DNA from 2 places in the Asticcacaulis sp. P2_C5 genome. Region 2 is predicted to be linked to the other one. Evidence: riboswitches for the same ligand, from Rfam matches in the RefSeq annotation. Region 2 holds a riboswitch; the other holds the start of a gene.

Region 1 (8,492 bases), on a different contig from region 2:
CGCCGGAGTTGCTGCGTTGGGCGGCTGAGCCGACAGGATTTCATGTCGAGGCACATGGCCTGTGGTCGTGGCTCATGACCTTGTTCGCCGTCGGCGTTTCCTGCTGGGCGGTGTTCGACTATCTGCGCTCCCGGCGCTTTCGCGTCCCTTCGCCCACGCCAGCGCTGCATCTCGATCGTCCGAACCAGCGCATTCTTATCACCGGCGGCACCGGCCTGATTGGCTCGCGCCTGGTCCAGGGCCTGATCGACGACGGCCACGACGTGACGGTTCTGACGCGCGACGCCGCCAAGGCATCGAAGTTCCGCGGCCGCATCACGGTTATCAACGACCTGAAAGACCTGCGCGCCGTCGACCTGATCATCAACCTGGCCGGCGAGTCGCTGAGCAGCGGCCTGTGGACACGGCGCAAGAAGAAGGAACTGTATGACAGCCGCCTCGACCTGACGCACGCCCTGGTCGCCTGGATCAACCGAGCCGAGGAAAAGCCGCGGCGGCTGATCAATGCTTCGGCCATCGGCGCCTATGGCCACAGCGAAACCCTGGAGTTCACCGAAGACTCGCCCCCCGGTTCGCCCGATCTGGCGCTGGACCTGTGCCGGCAATGGGAAGCCCTGGCGCAGACGGCGAATGTTCCCGTCTCCATCCTGCGCCTCGGCGTCGTTCTCGCGCTCGATGGCGGGGCCTTGGCACAGATGCTTTTCCCCTTCGAATTCGGCGGCGGCGGGCCGATGGGCCACGGCCGGCAATGGATGTCGTGGATTCATATCGACGATGTGGCTGGGCTGTTCGCCCATGTGATCAATCACGAGATCGATGGCGCGGTGAACGCCACGGCGCCGGAGGCTGTGCGCAACCGCGACTTCACGCGGGCGCTGGGCCGCGCCATGCACCGCCCGGCCATCATGCCCCTGCCCGGCTTTGCGCTGAGACTGCTGCTTGGCGAGATGGCGGAAACCATCCTGCTGCGCGGCCAGAAGGTCGTGCCGGCCCGGGCGCTGGAAACGGGTTATAGTTTCAGCTATCCTGACCTTGATGGCGCATTCGATAGCCTGCTGGGTGGGCGCATGTGAGGCGAGATGCCTGAAAAGATTGCACTTGGATTTCGAGTGCTCAAGGGCGGCAGCGTCGTCGTCGGCGTGGCCGTAACGGCGGGCGAACCGCGCCTTGTGCTGTCGACCTTCCTGGCGACGGCAGAGGAAGGCGACCGCCTGACGCTCGAGCCCTATCACATAGCCGCCGAAACGGCGCGTACTGCCAGCGGTGGCATGGCCAACGCAAAGGCTGTGGTCGCCGAAGGCCGCAGGCGGCAGGACGCCCTGGCCGTGGCGGGTCTGAATGCCGTCGTTGAAAGCCTGCAGACCACCGGAAAGGAAGTGTCTATCGCGGCCTTGCTGATCAATCGCGCCGGTTGGGTGACCGATCTGCTCGAATATAGCCTGGCCTTTGCCGATCACCCTCCCGTCGCCGAAGGCCTTGCCGTGCGCGACGCCATCAGGTTCGCGCTGGGTCAGGCAGGAATTGCCATATCGGAAGTCGATGAGAAATCGCTTCCGGCCCACGCGTCGGACGCGCTGGGCCTTACGCCAGCCGAAATCGACGCACACCTCAAGCGGCTCGGGACGACATGCGGCAAGCCCTGGCGAAAAGAACAAAAGCTCGCCTGTCTTGCGGCCTGGACCACGCTCCCGGCGTAGCGCCGGTTCCCCCCTCCCGCGACGAAGCGAACACGAAAATCATATAACGATATAAACATATCTTTATATGTTGCTTGACGCCAAGCCTGTTCGGACATAGTTTACGTCCGTCGTGGTTCTGCGTGCCTTTGTGGGTGCGCAGCTAAGAGGGAAGCCGGTGCCCCAGAATTTCTGGGAAGGCCGGCGCTGCCCCCGCAACTGTAAACGGTGAGTCAAGGTTCAACATGCCATTGGGACGTTTCCTGACACGGAAACCTTCCGAGAAGGCGAGCCTGGGCACTGACCCGTGAGCCAGGAGACCTGCCATTGACCTCATATCAATCCCGGGCGGAGGGCCACGGGTATGCGCCATTCCCTGCGGACACCCTGTCTTGCGGTTGCTGTGACGTGTGCCCGTCGTTCTTCTCCCGCCTTGTACGGGGAAAACCGTGTCACAAACTCAACTTCCTGTCGCCACGCTGGGCACACCGCGCATCGGCGCCAAACGTCAACTGAAATTCGCTCTCGAAAGCTACTGGTCTGGAAAATCCAACCCGGCTGGCCTGTTGCAAACGGCCAGCGATCTGCGTGCCGCCAACTGGGCGCGTCAAAAGGCGCGTGGCGTCGATATCATTCCATCGAACGATTTTTCGCTTTACGACCAGGTGCTCGATACCAGCTTCATGGTCGGGGCCATTCCTGCCATCTATGGCGCCCGGGCCGATCTCGATACCTACTTCGCCATGGCACGCGGCGCGCAAAAAGGACATGCCGAAGCCTGCGATCACGGACATAACCATCATTACGGTCACGGCATACCGGCGCAGGAGATGACGAAGTGGTTCGATACGAACTACCACTTCATGGTGCCGGAATTCACCCAGGACCAAACCTTCCGCCTGACCTCATTCAAACCGCTCGATGAGTTCCTTGAAGCCAAAGCGCTCGGATGTCACACGCGGCCGGTATTGGTTGGCCCGGTGACGTTCCTGAAGCTCGGCAAGACCAATGGTCACGATTTCAATCCTTTATCCCTGATCGATCGGTTGATTCCGGCCTATGTCGATATCCTGACGCGCTTACATGACGCGGGCGCCGACTGGGTACAGTTGGACGAACCCGCGCTTGTGCTCGACGGCGATGCCGCGGTGACCGAAGCCCTGAAACATGCCTATGCTGCGTTCGCGCACAAGGTGCCGGGCCTGAAACTCATGGTCTCCAGTTATTTTGGCGGGCTCGAGGAGAATCTTGGTACCGCTGTGTCGCTCCCGGTGGCAGGCCTTCATATTGACCTCGTGCGTGCGCCAACCCAATTGAAGACTGTGCTCGATGCCGCGTCTGAAAATCTGGTTTTGTCGCTGGGTGTGATTGATGGCCGCAACATATGGCGCGCCGACCTGGCTCGTATCCTCGATCATCTGGAACCGATCATCGCCGCACATGGAAGGGATCGTTTCCAGATCGCACCGTCCTGTTCAATGCTGCATGTACCGATCGATCTCGACCTGGAAGAATCGCTTGATGGTGATGTCCGGTCCTGGCTCGCCTTCTCACTGCAAAAGATGGACGAATTGGCGACTCTGTCGCAGGCGCTGGCTTCAGGGCGCAATAGTGCGCGCGACGCTCTCGGAGCGGCAAGTTCGGCGGCCGCCGCACGCCGCCATTCCAGCAAGGTCCACAACTGGGCGGTCCGTCACCGCCTGTCCACTGTCACAGCCAACGACACCCGGCGCACCAGTATCTTCCCGCAACGCGCGGCGACCCAGCGCGCACGCTTCGATCTGCCGGCATTTCCGACCACCACGATTGGCTCCTTCCCGCAGACAGCCGACGTGCGCCAGGCCCGCTCTGACCTTGCCAGGGGCAAGATCGACGCCGGACAATATGACACATTCCTCAGGCACGAAACCGCGCGTGCGATCCGCTGGCAGGAAGAGGTTGGCCTGGACGTGCTCGTGCATGGTGAGTTCGAGCGAAACGACATGGTACAGTATTTCGGTGAGCAACTGTCGGGTTTTGCCTTCACCGGGCATGGCTGGGTGCAGTCCTACGGTTCGCGTTATGTCCGCCCTCCGATCCTGTTCGGCGATGTGTCACGCCCCAAGGCCATGACGGTCGAATGGTGGCATTATGCGCAATCCCTGACCGATAAACCGGTCAAGGGCATGCTGACCGGGCCGGTGACAATTCTGAATTGGTCTTTTGTGCGTGACGACCAGCCGCGTTCGGAAAGCTGTCGCCAGATTGCCCTCGCCATCCGCGACGAGGTGGCCGATCTCGAGACCGTCGGCGCAAAGATGATCCAGATCGACGAGGCCGCACTGCGCGAAGGCCTGCCCTTGCGCCGCCGCGACTGGCAGTCCTATCTCGATTGGTCGGTCGAATCTTTCCGCCTGTGTTCTTCGGGCGTGGCGGATCAGACCCAGATCCACACCCATATGTGCTACTCGGAATTCAACGACATCATGGAGTCCGTCGCGGCGATGGATGCTGACGTCATTTCCATCGAAACGTCACGGTCGAAGATGGAATTGCTCGATGTCTTCAAGTCGAAGACATATCCGAATGAAATCGGGCCGGGCGTCTATGACATCCACAGCCCACGTGTACCGGATGTGACCGAGATGACCGAACTTCTCGCACTGGCGCGGGAACGTCTGGACGACGCCCAGCTTTGGGTCAATCCGGATTGCGGACTGAAAACCCGCAATTGGGAGGAGGTCAAACCGGCGATCATCAACATGGTTGCCGCGGCCAGGGCGTTGCGCACCGCCTAGCCGATCGAGGATGGTCCGCGTGGCGGGCCGTCCTCTTTGAACTTGTATCGGAGATTGGGATGACACGGCGCATAATTTGGTTGCCGAAAAGGCAAGCCTGCTGCCTACTGCCCGAGCGGCGGCGCCTTGCCAGGTCTGAACGGGCGGCTGCGTCGTATCGTCATTTGCAGAAAGGCCGGCCTAGCCATGATTACACGACGCAGCGCCTTTACATCGCTCACGGCCGCGGCCATTGCCGTGTCGCCAAGGCTTGCCCACGCGGCGCCGTCCGATGGCAGAATCATGACGGTCCGTGGATGGTGTGAGGCCGGTTCGCTGGGCGTCACACTCAGTCATGAACATCTGGTGGCGGATATTCGCCCCTTGTCCGGACGAACGACGGTCACGCTCGATCCCGATGCCGTCGCAGCGGTTGTCCTGCCGCAACTGACAGCAGTGAAGGCCCTGGGCTGCCGTTCGCTGATCGATTGCACGGCAGTTCAGATGGGTCGCAATCCGTCCGTGTTAAAACGACTGTCCGAGGCCAGCGGTCTGAATGTCGTGACGACAACCGGAGTCTATGCCGCAGCCGACCGGCAGTTTCTTCCCGACTACGCCGTGACGGAGACGGCCAGGCAGTTGGCGGATCGCTGGACCGGTGAATGGCAGAACGGTATCGACGACACGGGCGTGCGGCCGGGTTTGATCAAGGTCGGCATCAATGGCGGCGAGCTGACCGAGGTTGAGACGAAAATCATCGACGCGGCGGCCCTGGCGCACCGAGCGACCGGTTTGACGATCGGTGCGCATGTCGGTCCGTGGCGCCCGACGCCGCCGGGCTACAATGCGCAATCGGCCCGGGCGCAGATCGACCGGCTGGAGACCGCCGGTGTCGATGCCTCGGCCTTTATATGGTTTCACGCGCAGAACGAAAAAGACGGCCTGACTCATATGAAAGCCGCGCAGCGCGGTGCATGGATTTCCTATGACGGCGTGGCTCCGGATACCGTGGACCAGCATGTCGCGCTGATCGTCCAGATGAAGGCGGCCGGGCTATTGGACCAGGTTTTGGTATCGCACGATGCGGGATGGTACAGCGTTGGTGAGCCTGGCGGGGGCACTTTCCGGCCGTTCACGACGGTGTTTACCGCGCTGATCCCGGCCTTGAAGGCGGGCGGTCTCAGCGATGCGGATATTGACACCCTGTTCGTGCGTAACCCCGCCCGCGCCTTTTCGGTAAGGGTCCGGCTAAGGACATGAAAGCATTCTGAACAAAGGGTTACGGCATGCCACCGTATCTTTGGACGGGCTCTACTTGAAATGACGACTCCCAATTTAACAAAACGTGTGAAATAGTCGGCTGATTCTTCCTCCACAATGGTCCAATACTAGCTAAGGATGCACAGCATGACTTTCGTTGATGCCATAAAGAGTGGGTTTAAAAACTACGTCAAATTTGACGGCAGGGCGACGCGTTCCGAATATTGGTGGTTTGTTCTGTTTCAGATCCTCGTTCTCATCGTCCCGGACATTATGATGAACGCCGAAATTCGTGGCGGCGGTGCCGGCATCGGTACCCTGCTCTATGTCGTCGGGGCGCTTGTTTTCTTCCTGCCCGGCCTGGGGCTTAGCTTCCGGCGCCTCCACGATACCGATCGGTCCGCCTGGTGGCTGTTGATTGGTTTCATACCGCTTGTTGGCTGGATTTTGCTTATTGTTTGGACTGCTTCGAAGGGTACGCCGGGTCCGAATAGGTACGGCGCCGGGGCCACGATGACGCATATAGCCAGTACTTTTGAGTAACAGGTTCGCGGAGGGGCGCCGCTGCGGCCGTCCGCGCTTTAAGCCGTCTCGGTTGACAACGCGCCCTGGCGGCGAAGGTAATCGTTGTGCGTCGGCATAGCGTCGGTCAGGCCGGCCAGGGTCGCCTTCATCTGGGCAAAGCCGGTGCGCAGGGTCGCGAGGTCCGTGCCGGCAACCAGCGGGTCGTAAGAACCCGGCATAACCCCCTGCCCCATCATCACTGCCAGCCACGAGGTGTTGGAAAACATCTCGTCCGCTGCATTGATGAACTGTCCGCGCTCGCGGAAAATCTCCAGCTTCTGGCGCAGGCTGTCGGGGATGATCATGGTGCGCACATGGTTCCACAGAGCTGAGTCATCCCGCGTCGTTTCATGGTAATGGACAATGAGAAAATCGCGAATCCGCTCGACGTCGCGTGCGATACGATCGTTGTAAACCTCTGTATTGACGGGTGAAAAATTTCGATCCGGGAAATGCTGCAGCAGCTTGTTGATGCTGGCCTGGATAAGGTGGATGCTGGTCGACTCTAACGGTTCCAGAAACCCGGAACTTAAGCCGACGGCGACAACATTGCGGTTCCACGCCTTTTTGCGCCGCCCAGTGGTGAAACGCAGCAGGCGCGGATCGGCCAGGGGCGCGCTTTCGAGGTTGGCCAGCAGCAGGTCGATGGCCGTCGTTTCGCTGGTGAAGGCGTCGGAAAAGACATAGCCATTGCCGACGCGGTGCTGCAGCGGAATGCGCCACGTCCAGCCGGCCTCGCGGGCATGCGCGATCGTATAGGGACTGAGTTCGCCCTTGCGTTCGCACGGCGCGGCCACGGCGCGATTGACCGGAAGCCAGTGCGTCCAGTCGTCATAGCCGGTGTGCAGCGCCTCTTCGATCAGAATGCCCTTGAAGCCGGAGCAATCGATAAACAGGTCGGCGGTATGGCGTTGGCCGTCGCCGAGTTTGACGGCCTCGACGAAGCCGGTTTCGCCGTGCAGTTCGACATCGACAATCTTGCCTTCGACGCGCCGCACGCCCAGGCGCTCGCTGTAGCGGCGCAGATAGCGGGCATAGAGGATGGCGTCGAAGTGATAGGCTGAACCAAAATGGCTGAGTACGCTGGTCGCATCGTCCGACTGTCGGGTCATCCGGCCATTTCGGGCGGCAAGCGTGCACAGCGAATAATCCGCGAGATCGAGGGCGTCACCGGCATGATGCAGCTTCAGCCAATAGGGCAGGAAATGGCCCATCTCGGCCTTCAGGCCATAGGTGCCGAAGGGATGGAAATAGGTTTGGCCTAACGCACCCCAGTCGCGGAATTCGATGCCCAGTTTGTGGGTGGCGCGGGTTTCGCGCATAAATTCGGCCTCATCGAGGCCCAGCATGGCGTTGAACAGCTTGATCGGCGGGATGGTCGCTTCGCCGACGCCGATTGTGCCGATCTCCTCGGACTCGATCAGGGTGATGGCGACGGTGGCCCCCAAAGAGCGCGCCAGGGCAGCCGCTGTCATCCAGCCGGCCGTGCCGCCGCCAGCGATGAGGATGGACGTAATCAGATTGGGAGCGGGCAAGGCTTTGAGTCCGGACGATCTGCATAATAACGCAAAAGGCCGCCGGAGTCCGATAGGGAAAGACGCCGGCGGAAGTGGGATTGGGAGAAACGGCGGGCGTGGAGGCGCCCGCCGCCGTAGTTATTACCCGCCGAAATTCAGGCGGACACCAAGCATGACCCGTTGGTCACCGCTGGTGTAGCGCAGCGGCAGGTTGGGGAACTGCAGGTAAGCCTTCTGGGCCGACTTGGTCAGGTTGACGCCTTCCAGGGTGAACTTGACGCTCGAGTTCAGCGCGTAGCTGAGCGAACCGTCGACCTGGCCATAGGCTTCACTCCAGATACCCAGATCGTGGGTGTCAGCGCCGGAACCGAAGCCGTAGTTGCCGAGATAGGCCTTGTCACGCCAGGCGTAGGACAGCCGTGCCTCGAAGCCATTGCCTTCGTAATAGCCCTGCAGATTATAGGCTGTCTTGGAGACGCCCGGGATCGGCAGACCTTTTTCGTAGTCGTTGGCATAGGGCGACTCGGAGTCCGAGTAGGTGAAGTTGGCATTGATACCGAGGCCATTCTCGAAGGCGTTCTGGTACGTCAGTTCCAGCCCCTTCACAGTACCGCCGGCGCCGTTATCGGGCGACGAGAAGGTACCGAGCGAGGCGCCCGCGACCGATTGGTCCTTTACCGTCACGCTGTAGGTGTTGTTGACGATGAAGGAGTCGACGC
Region 2 (8,492 bases):
GTTTCGCACTCATCGCAACAGATCCGCAGGCTGGCTCTTCTTCAGGACACCGAGCGAGATGATGCCCGACAGGATGGAAATGATCATCAGCATGATGGCGACCGGGATATCGATGAACAACGGAAAGTCCATCGGCACACCGTAGGTCTTGGCCAGCGCCCCTACCCCCCCGACAAGCACCACCGTCAAAGCCAGCCCGGCGATCCCGACCCAGAAACTCAGCTCCATGATGATCAGCCGCAACGATCCCATGGAAACGCCCAGTGCGCGCAGCGAGGCAAACTCCTTGATATTGGCCATGATGGCGCCCTGCAGGGTCTGCCAGGTGATGATGATGCCGATGCCGACCCCGACGATGGCCATGAAGCCGATCATGATGGCGATGCCGCCTTCCTTCAGTATGCCGGTCTGCGAGCTCTTGGCCAGTTGTTCACGCGTCCATGCCTTGAATTGACCGGTGCCCATGGCGTTGAGTTCGGTGGCCACTTCCTTGACGCGCGCAGGGTCCTTCAGCTTGACCAGCAGCGGGCCGACCCGTGGGCCGTCATCGGCGACATAGATTAGCTTGGCGGTCTGGTACGACGTAAAGACCTGGGTATTGAACATGTTGGGATAACCGTCGACCACGCCCGCGACCGTGACAGTCCGCCCGTTCATCTTGGCCTTGTCGCCCAGCTTTACGCCCAGCTTGCCGAGGCTGGTACTGTCGAGGACGACGGCGAACGGCTCCTTCAGTGCCTCGATGGTAGCTTCGGAAAAATCGTCTGGCAGGGTGACGGCGCCCTTGACCGGGTTCACTACGACGACCCGGACCCCGTCGCTTTTCGACGGCTGGCCGTCCTTGGGGAAGTTCGAGAACATGGCCCAATTCATCACCATCGGCTGGACTTCCGTAACCTCCGGGTGCTGGTAGATGGTGGGGATCAGCCGGCGCGGCTGACCTGAGTCACCGAAGATGCCGTCGGCCTGTGGCGGCAGGATGATGATCTGCGCCGGCGAGTGTTCGATGGTAGCAGTGAACGACTTGGCCATGCCCATGAACATGCCAGTCATGGCAAGGACCAGCAGACCGGCGCAGGCCAGGGCGATGACGGCCGCCAGATAGCGCCGCCATTCGTAAATCAAGGTCGATAAGGCGAGAGACATATTACCACGTGTGAGGCGCGGAAGGCGCAGGCCGTAACATTTAGGACTTTCTTATAAAGGTCTAATTAAATCGGCGTAACATGCGTGACGATTTTGCAATGTGGCTGCAATACCACCCGCATAAGGACGAAAATGCCGGATAGCGGGATGTGACGTGCGCATCCGTTATTCGGATTACAGGTCTTTCGAGGCGGCCACAAAATAGGTAATCCCCGACCACAGCGAGGCGATCGCGGCCAGAACCAGCAGCAGATTGGCGATTATATAGGCCGTATCCGACCATTCGAGCGGCAGGTCGAACGCCGCCCAGCTTTCGGTCAGCAGCAGAGCGCCCAACGCCACCAGTTGCAGGGTCGTCTTGATCTTGCCCATGAAGTTGACCGGGACCTTGACACCCTTGGCGCCCGCCGCTTCACGCAAGGCGCTGACAGCGAATTCGCGGAACAGGATGATGGCGGCCGGCAGGGCGAAGACCGGATCGCCGGTCTTGATGCAGAACAGGCCCAGAATGGTGCCGCAGACCAGGATCTTGTCGGCGATCGGATCGAGAATGGCGCCCCACTGGCTTTCGGCGTGCAGCTTGCGCGCCAGGATACCATCGAACAGATCGGTAAAGGCCGCAATGACGAACAGGTAGAAGCCCCAGCGCTGGGCCGGATAATAGGCGCCCGAATTGACGTCAAAGAAGGGTATGCCGCCGACCGAGGCCGCCAGCAGGCAGAACATCACGATCCCGGCGACCAGACGGATCATGGTCAGGATATTGGGGATCGGATTGACTTTTTCACCTGTCATCGGGGCACCGTTGGCTTGAATCTGGCGCGCAGCCTGCCCGCCATGGTCACGGCGAGATAGCACACTCCATTGCCAATACCAGTGCATTTTGTTGCTTTAGCGGCACGCCGGCCACAATTGCGCTCACACGCCTTGACCTGAATGTCCATGAACCGCTAAGGCCCGTGCGTGCTGAAGGTGCTCCCGTTTGCCCGGGAGATAATAGGGAAGCCGGTGAGATTCCGGGACTGTGCCCGCAACTGTAAGCGCCGAGTTCGATGGCACATGTCACTGGTTAAGCCGGGAAGACGCCATCTGACGTTTCAGGCGCAAGTCAGGAAACCTGCCTCGGCTGTCGTCCTTTGCGCCGCCGGGTCCAGCGTCGCCAGCAAGAAGCCTCTTGAGAGACGATGTGTTTGTAAGCCGTACAGCGTTCGCTGCCCGGTTTTCGTCCCTGACTGGTCGTGCGGCGCCCGCCGCACAGCTTGGTCTCTCACTGAAAGACGCTGACATGTTCAAGCGAATCCTCCTGACAACGGCCACCCTGCTGGCTCTCCCTCTCCTTGTCCACGCCGAAGACACCGAAGTTATTGTCACCATCACGCGCCAGGACCTGCCCGTCGCCAAGGTCGGCCAGGCCGTCGACGTCCTGAACCAGCAGGATATCACCTCCTTCCAGTCGGTCATGCTGGCCGACCTGCTGACCCACACCACCGACCTCAGCCTGACGCGCAATGGCGGACCGGGTGCCGCGGCCAGCGCCTCGATCCGCGGAGCAGGCGCTGACCACACCCTGTACCTGCTCGACGGCGTGCGGCTGAACGACCCGTCGCAGGTCGGCGGCGGCACCAATCTCGGCCTGGTTGCCACCGACGACGCGGCACGCATTGAAGTCCTGCGCGGTCCGTTGTCGACCCTGTGGGGCTCCGGCGCCCTGGGCGGCGTGGTCAGCGTCACCACACGCAAGGCGGCCCAGCCTCTCGAAGGCCAGGTTGGCGTCGAAGGCTTCGACGACTACAATACAGCCCATGCTGCCGTGGGTGGCAAGAGGGGCGGCTTTAGCTGGCGCGTCTTCGGCAATGCCCTCCACGACGACGGCGTCTCGGCCTTTGCCGGCGGTACGGAACCCGACGCTTTCGACCAGACCAACCTCGGCGCCAGGGCGTCATACGACCTGACGGACAGCACAACGGTGCGCGCCTTTACGACCTACAGCCGCAGTCGCAACAATTACGACGGCTACCTGCCGCCGTCCTATGCCTTCACCGACACCGACGAATTCGGCCGGACGAAGACGCGACTCAGCTATGTCGCGCTCGACAACCACTTCGCCAACGGCGAACAAACCTTGTCACTGAGCGAAAGCCAAGCCGATCGCCATGACTATTTCGCTGATGGCTCGGAATTCGTGGCGCGCGGCCATATCCAGTCGGCCGATTACCACCTGCTGTATCGCCTTGGCGACACGACCCGACTGCTCGGGGGCGTGACCTATGAACGCGACACCATGCGCATCGCCTCCCCGGCGCCGTGGGATCCGAACCCGACGCCGCTGTCAGTCTCGGTGACGACGACCAGCCTCTACGGTCAGGCGTCGCGCGACTTCGGTCCGGCCACCGTGTCGCTGAGCGCCCGCCACGACGACAATTCGAGCTATGGCAACCAGGACATCGCCCAACTGGCCTTCGCAACGAAGCTTAACGATCGTGTCCGCCTGCACGCCAGTGCCGGTCAGGGCGTCAAGACTCCCAGCCTCTACCAGCTTTACAGCGACTACGGCACAGCCAGCCTGGTCACCGAAAAGGGCCTGACGATCGATGGCGGCGCCGATGTCGCATTGGGCAACGGTTCGCTCGGCGCCACGGCCTTTACCCGCACCGTGCGTGACCTGATCGACTTCGGGTACGACAACTGCACGGCGGTCCAACCTTACGGCTGTTACGGCAATATCGACCGATCAAAAGCCTCGGGCCTGGAGCTGGAAGGCCTCCAGACCTTCGGCGCCTGGACCGTCCGGGGCAATTACAGCTTCCTCGACACCGACAACCGTTCCTTCGGGCTGGAAGGCAAGAAGTTGCCGCACGCTCCGGAACAAATGGGCAGTATCGATATCGCCTGGCAGGTCAATGACCGGCTGTCCCTCGGCGGCGGCCTGCGCCACGTCGGCGACAGTTTCGACAACGCTTCCAACACGCGCAAACTAGCGGCCTATGACCTGGTCGACCTGCGCGCCAGCTACGATATCGGCCGCGTACGTTTGTACGGCCGGATCGAGAACGCCGGCGATACGCGCTACGAGACGGCGGGCGGTTATGGCCAACCCGGCCGGCGCATTTGGTTGGGGATCGCAGCGAAGATCTTCTAAAAACCAGGTCTTTTAGGAAGTAAACCCCCGCGAACAGGGGGTTGTCACGGACGGTCGAGGGCGCGACAGTCATGGCGTTCTTTTAAGCCATTTCAAGATACGTCTTTTAACAGGGGCCGCGGGTTGTCCAACCATCCGCGGCCTTTTATTTCAGGAATTTTCCCACAGATTGCCACAGATTTTCACAGATTAGCGCAGGCGAACTGCCGATCTCACAGCAATCATGAAGGCCTGCAGCGCGGAACTGTCGCGTATGCTACTGAAAAATCTGTGAAAATCTGTGCCAATCTGTGGGGAAAAATACTTTTACCCCTTCACAAAGTCCGCCTTGCCGCCGGTTTTTGAAACGACCTCGATCCCCTCGATGCGCATCGTCTTGTCGACCGCCTTCAGCATGTCATACAGCGTCAGGCCCGCCACACTGACCGCTGTCAGGGCCTCCATCTCGACCCCGGTCTGGCCGCTGGTCCGGACCTCGGCCGCGATGACGAAGCCCGGCAGCGACGCGTCTTCGGCAATGGACACCACAACCTTGGTCAGGCTCAGGGGATGGCACAAGGGGATCAGGTCGGCCGTCTTCTTGGCCGCCATAACGCCCGCCAACTCTGCCGTCGAGATCACGGCGCCCTTCGGCGTCCTGCCCTCGCGCACCAGGTCCAGGGTCGCGGCGGCGCAGACCAGGCGGCCCGTTGCCCTGGCGGTGCGTACCGTCACGGCCTTGTCCGAAACATCGACCATACGCGCCCGGCCATGTTCGTCGATATGCGACAGATCGCTCATGACCACCTCTTCAAGCTCAGCGCGTCTTCGGCCCTGGGCTCTACCCAGCGGTCTGTGTCCTCGCCCACCTCGCGCTTCCACAACGCCGCCTCGGATTTCAACCGGTCCATCATATAGTCGACGGCCTCGAAGGCTGCCCGACGATGGCTCGATGCCGCAGCCACAAAAACCACCGGTTCACCCGCCTCTACGCGGCCACAGCGGTGCAAGACCGTCACCGCCTCGACGTCGAACCGCGCCCGGGCCGCCACGACGATGGCTTCAATCGACGCTTCAGTCATACCGGGGTACCAGTCGAGATAGAGGTAATCTACCAGGGCGGACGTTCCGCCGCCGGTCTCGGCGCGCACGACGCCGGTAAAGCTGGCCACGGCGCCGTGATGGCCGTTCTCGACCAGGAATTCGGCCTGGGCGGCTGCCGCATTGAGCGGCTGTTCCAACAACTGGATCATGCTATCCCCCGGAAAAGACGGAAAAAAACGCGACTTCATCGCCGTCGCGCAAGGGCTGGTCATCGGTCACCTGCTGGCGATTGACGCTCATCCGGATGGCCGGCGTGGTCACCTGACCGGTCGCCAGCGCCTCGGCAAAGAGGTCGTCCCTGAGGGCCAACAGGCCGTCGGCCTGGCGCATAATCCGCCTGACGCCGGCGATGTCCGCCATGCGTCCGAAAAACAGCACCTCGACATGTGCTTGACCCATGCGTCATCCTTTATCAAGATTTTCTGCCGCTTACCGTATATGCGCTTGATAAAGCACTCATAAACGTTTCAATAGCCGCCAATCAAGCCAAGCCTTCCCTTCGGGTCTTCATGAGTCTGTCCAATTACCGGCTACTGCGTTTTTTTGCCCGTCTGTTCGGCAAGAAGGCCGACCCTCTGCCGCTGCCCGACCCGTCCGACCCGGCCTCGTTCAAGGTGCTGCTGCATCGTCCCCAGGTCGAGCTCGACACCGAGGGGCTGAAGAAGTTTTATACCGGCAAGCGCATCCTGGTCACCGGTGCCGGCGGCTCCATCGGATCGGAAATCGCCAAGCAGGTTCTGTCATTGGGTGCTGCCCATGTGGCCCTGGTCGACCACTCGGAACTGGCCCTCTATGAGATCGACCGCGCCATCCGCGGCGAATTCCCCGGCGTATCCGCCCGCCCCATCCTGTGTTCGATCCGGCGCAAGGAACGTTTTGCCGCCGTCGTCGCCGAACAAAAGCCCGATGTCATCTTCCACGCTGCTGCGCTGAAACACGTGCCGATGGTCGAACTGAACCCGTCGGAGTCCGTCCTGACCAATGTGCTGGGCACGCAATATGTCATCGACGCCGCCAAGGCCGCCGGAGTGAAACAACTGGTCCTGATCTCGTCGGACAAGGCGGTGGCGCCGTCGTCTCTGATGGGCGCGACCAAACGCCTGGCCGAGCACCTGATCCGCACCCAGATTTCCGACACACACCAGGCCTGCGTGGTGCGTTTCGGCAATGTCCTGGGCTCGACCGGCTCAGTCGTCCCCTTGTTCAAGTCGCAGATCGAACGCGGGGGGCCGATCACCCTGACCGACCGCGACGTCGAACGCTATTTCATGACCATATTCGAGGCGGTGCAGCTGGTCCTGACCTCGGCGATGAACAATGCCCAGACGCCGGAGCACAAGTCGGGCCTGTACATTCTGGAGATGGGCAAGCCGATCAAGATCATGGATCTCGCCAACCGGATGATCAAACTCTATGGCCTGCGTCCGGACAAGGACATTGCCATCACCTTTACCGGTCTGCGTGAGGGCGAAAAGATTACCGAGGCGCTGGTCGACGACAATGAGGTCCGCGAACTGGTCCTGCCGGGTATATTCGAGGTGGTCAACCAGGCCAGTGTCGCCCCGATCAGCGATGCGATCATGCAGACCCTGTACGGCCTGGCCCAGGAAGGTCATGACGAACAGGCCAAGACCATGGTGTTCAATTTGGTCAAGAGCCTGCGTCAGGCTTAAGGATGCCCCCTCCGGCGAGACAAGCTCGCCACCTCCCCCGTAACGCCCTGCGGGCTACGGTGGAGGACTAAGTTTTTACATATTGATTTCAAATCCGCTATAGCGCAATCCGATAAAGTGGATGCCACTTTTCGGTTAAATTGCGCGACAAAACAAAAAGTTAGAGCGAAATGACGATTCTATCTAAAGTCATTTCGCTCTAAGGCCAGTCCTCCACCGTAGCGTAGTGCAACGAAGCGTTACGGGGGAGGTGGCGAGCTTGTCTCGCCGGAGGGGGCCCTCTTCTCTTACAGCCCGCCATTCGCACACAAATTGCTTTGCCTGCCGGCGGGCACTATTCAATCGGCGGCAAGCCCAACCGCTTCCCGATCAAACCGACAATCTCCGCGGCAATGTCTTCGCCGTGCGTCATGACATCTTCATGCGCAAACCGAAGCGTCTCGACCCCGCGCTGGGACAACCACGCATCACGCACAGCATCCCGGCGCATCCGTTCGTCGTCATTGTGCACCGAGCCATCAATCTCGATGGCCAGTTTCGCCTTATCGCAATAGAAATCGAGAATGTATGGGCCGACCGGGTGTTGTCGCCGTATCGTAAAGCTCTGCTTCGAGCAGCCCTTCAATCCCATTCACAGCTTGACTTCGGACCGGGTCATGGTCCGCCGGAAATGCCGTGCCAGATTGGTCTTGGCGCCTGGCCGCACGTCCCAATCAGCTCCGCGGCGTGCCGTTCAGGCATTGCGCCGAAAAGACCTCATAGGTCTGGCCGGCGGTGGCCTTGGCCGCCTTCATTTGACTCCAGCGCGCATTGCACGCCCCCAGGCGATCCTGGCGCATCCTGTCGGCCGGGCTCTGGTTGGCGGAGGCCTGGGACTTCGCCATGCATCGCGCCGCATAGGCCTTCATGGCCGCCTTGTCGGGCTTTTTCGCCGTACTGATGGTCTGCCACTGTTCAGCGCAGGTTTGCGGCTTATCGGCGGCGTGGGCCACAGCACCGACAAGCGCAACGGCAGCCAGGAATCCTGTAAAAGCAGCTCTGCGCATGACGGCACCTCCAACGCCCGATTTAGCACGGCGCAGGTTACGCGACAATTGCCAGAGAGGCCTAACCCTTATTAACGCTGTAGGCGGCGAAGAAGACAAAAATGGCGCTGTCGACCTCGGCATTGATCTCTTCGTCGGTCGGTACCGGCAGGTAGTTGAGCAGCCGCGCCTTGATAAGCCGGCCGTGGATCAGCGAGGTGAACTGGTGCGCCGCGCGCAGTGTATCGTCGATCTTCAGTTCGCCACGCGCCACCGCAAGGTCAAGATACTCGGCCAGCAACCGCGCGCCGCGCAGGGGCCCTGTTTCATAGAATAACCGCCCCATTTCCGGAGACTTGGCGCTCTCGGCCGAGATGACACGCCAGTTCTGCAGCGTTTTTTCCGACGTGAAGATACGAAGGTATT

The links. A riboswitch is a leader RNA that binds a small molecule or an ion and turns the genes downstream of it on or off. The one in region 2 is predicted to bind cobalamin.
Region 1: another riboswitch for cobalamin. It lies ahead of metE (5-methyltetrahydropteroyltriglutamate--homocysteine S-methyltransferase); the one in region 2 lies ahead of AC1DXO_RS07445 (TonB-dependent receptor plug domain-containing protein).

What each region holds. Positions count from the first base shown of each region.
Region 1 is NZ_JBFUDU010000013.1:111,410-119,901, reverse strand. It holds gene AC1DXO_RS21100 (TIGR01777 family oxidoreductase) at 1-1,073, shown strand, start outside; gene AC1DXO_RS21095 (hypothetical protein) at 1,080-1,697, shown strand; cobalamin riboswitch at 1,794-2,019, shown strand; gene metE (5-methyltetrahydropteroyltriglutamate--homocysteine S-methyltransferase) at 2,126-4,453, shown strand; gene AC1DXO_RS21085 (phosphotriesterase family protein) at 4,640-5,692, shown strand; gene AC1DXO_RS21080 (DUF805 domain-containing protein) at 5,840-6,235, shown strand; gene AC1DXO_RS21075 (tryptophan halogenase family protein) at 6,274-7,791, opposite strand; gene AC1DXO_RS21070 (TonB-dependent receptor) at 7,915-8,492, opposite strand, start outside.
Region 2 is NZ_JBFUDU010000003.1:330,264-338,755, reverse strand. It holds gene AC1DXO_RS07460 (ABC transporter ATP-binding protein) at 1-13, opposite strand, end outside; gene AC1DXO_RS07455 (ABC transporter permease) at 10-1,146, opposite strand; gene pgsA (CDP-diacylglycerol--glycerol-3-phosphate 3-phosphatidyltransferase) at 1,321-1,941, opposite strand; cobalamin riboswitch at 2,099-2,285, shown strand; gene AC1DXO_RS07445 (TonB-dependent receptor plug domain-containing protein) at 2,432-4,285, shown strand; gene moaC (cyclic pyranopterin monophosphate synthase MoaC) at 4,592-5,065, opposite strand; gene AC1DXO_RS07435 (molybdenum cofactor biosynthesis protein MoaE) at 5,062-5,517, opposite strand; gene AC1DXO_RS07430 (MoaD/ThiS family protein) at 5,519-5,767, opposite strand; gene AC1DXO_RS07425 (SDR family NAD(P)-dependent oxidoreductase) at 5,878-7,041, shown strand; gene AC1DXO_RS07420 (endonuclease domain-containing protein) at 7,376-7,672, opposite strand; gene AC1DXO_RS07415 (hypothetical protein) at 7,755-8,087, opposite strand; gene AC1DXO_RS07410 (TetR/AcrR family transcriptional regulator) at 8,149-8,492, opposite strand, start outside.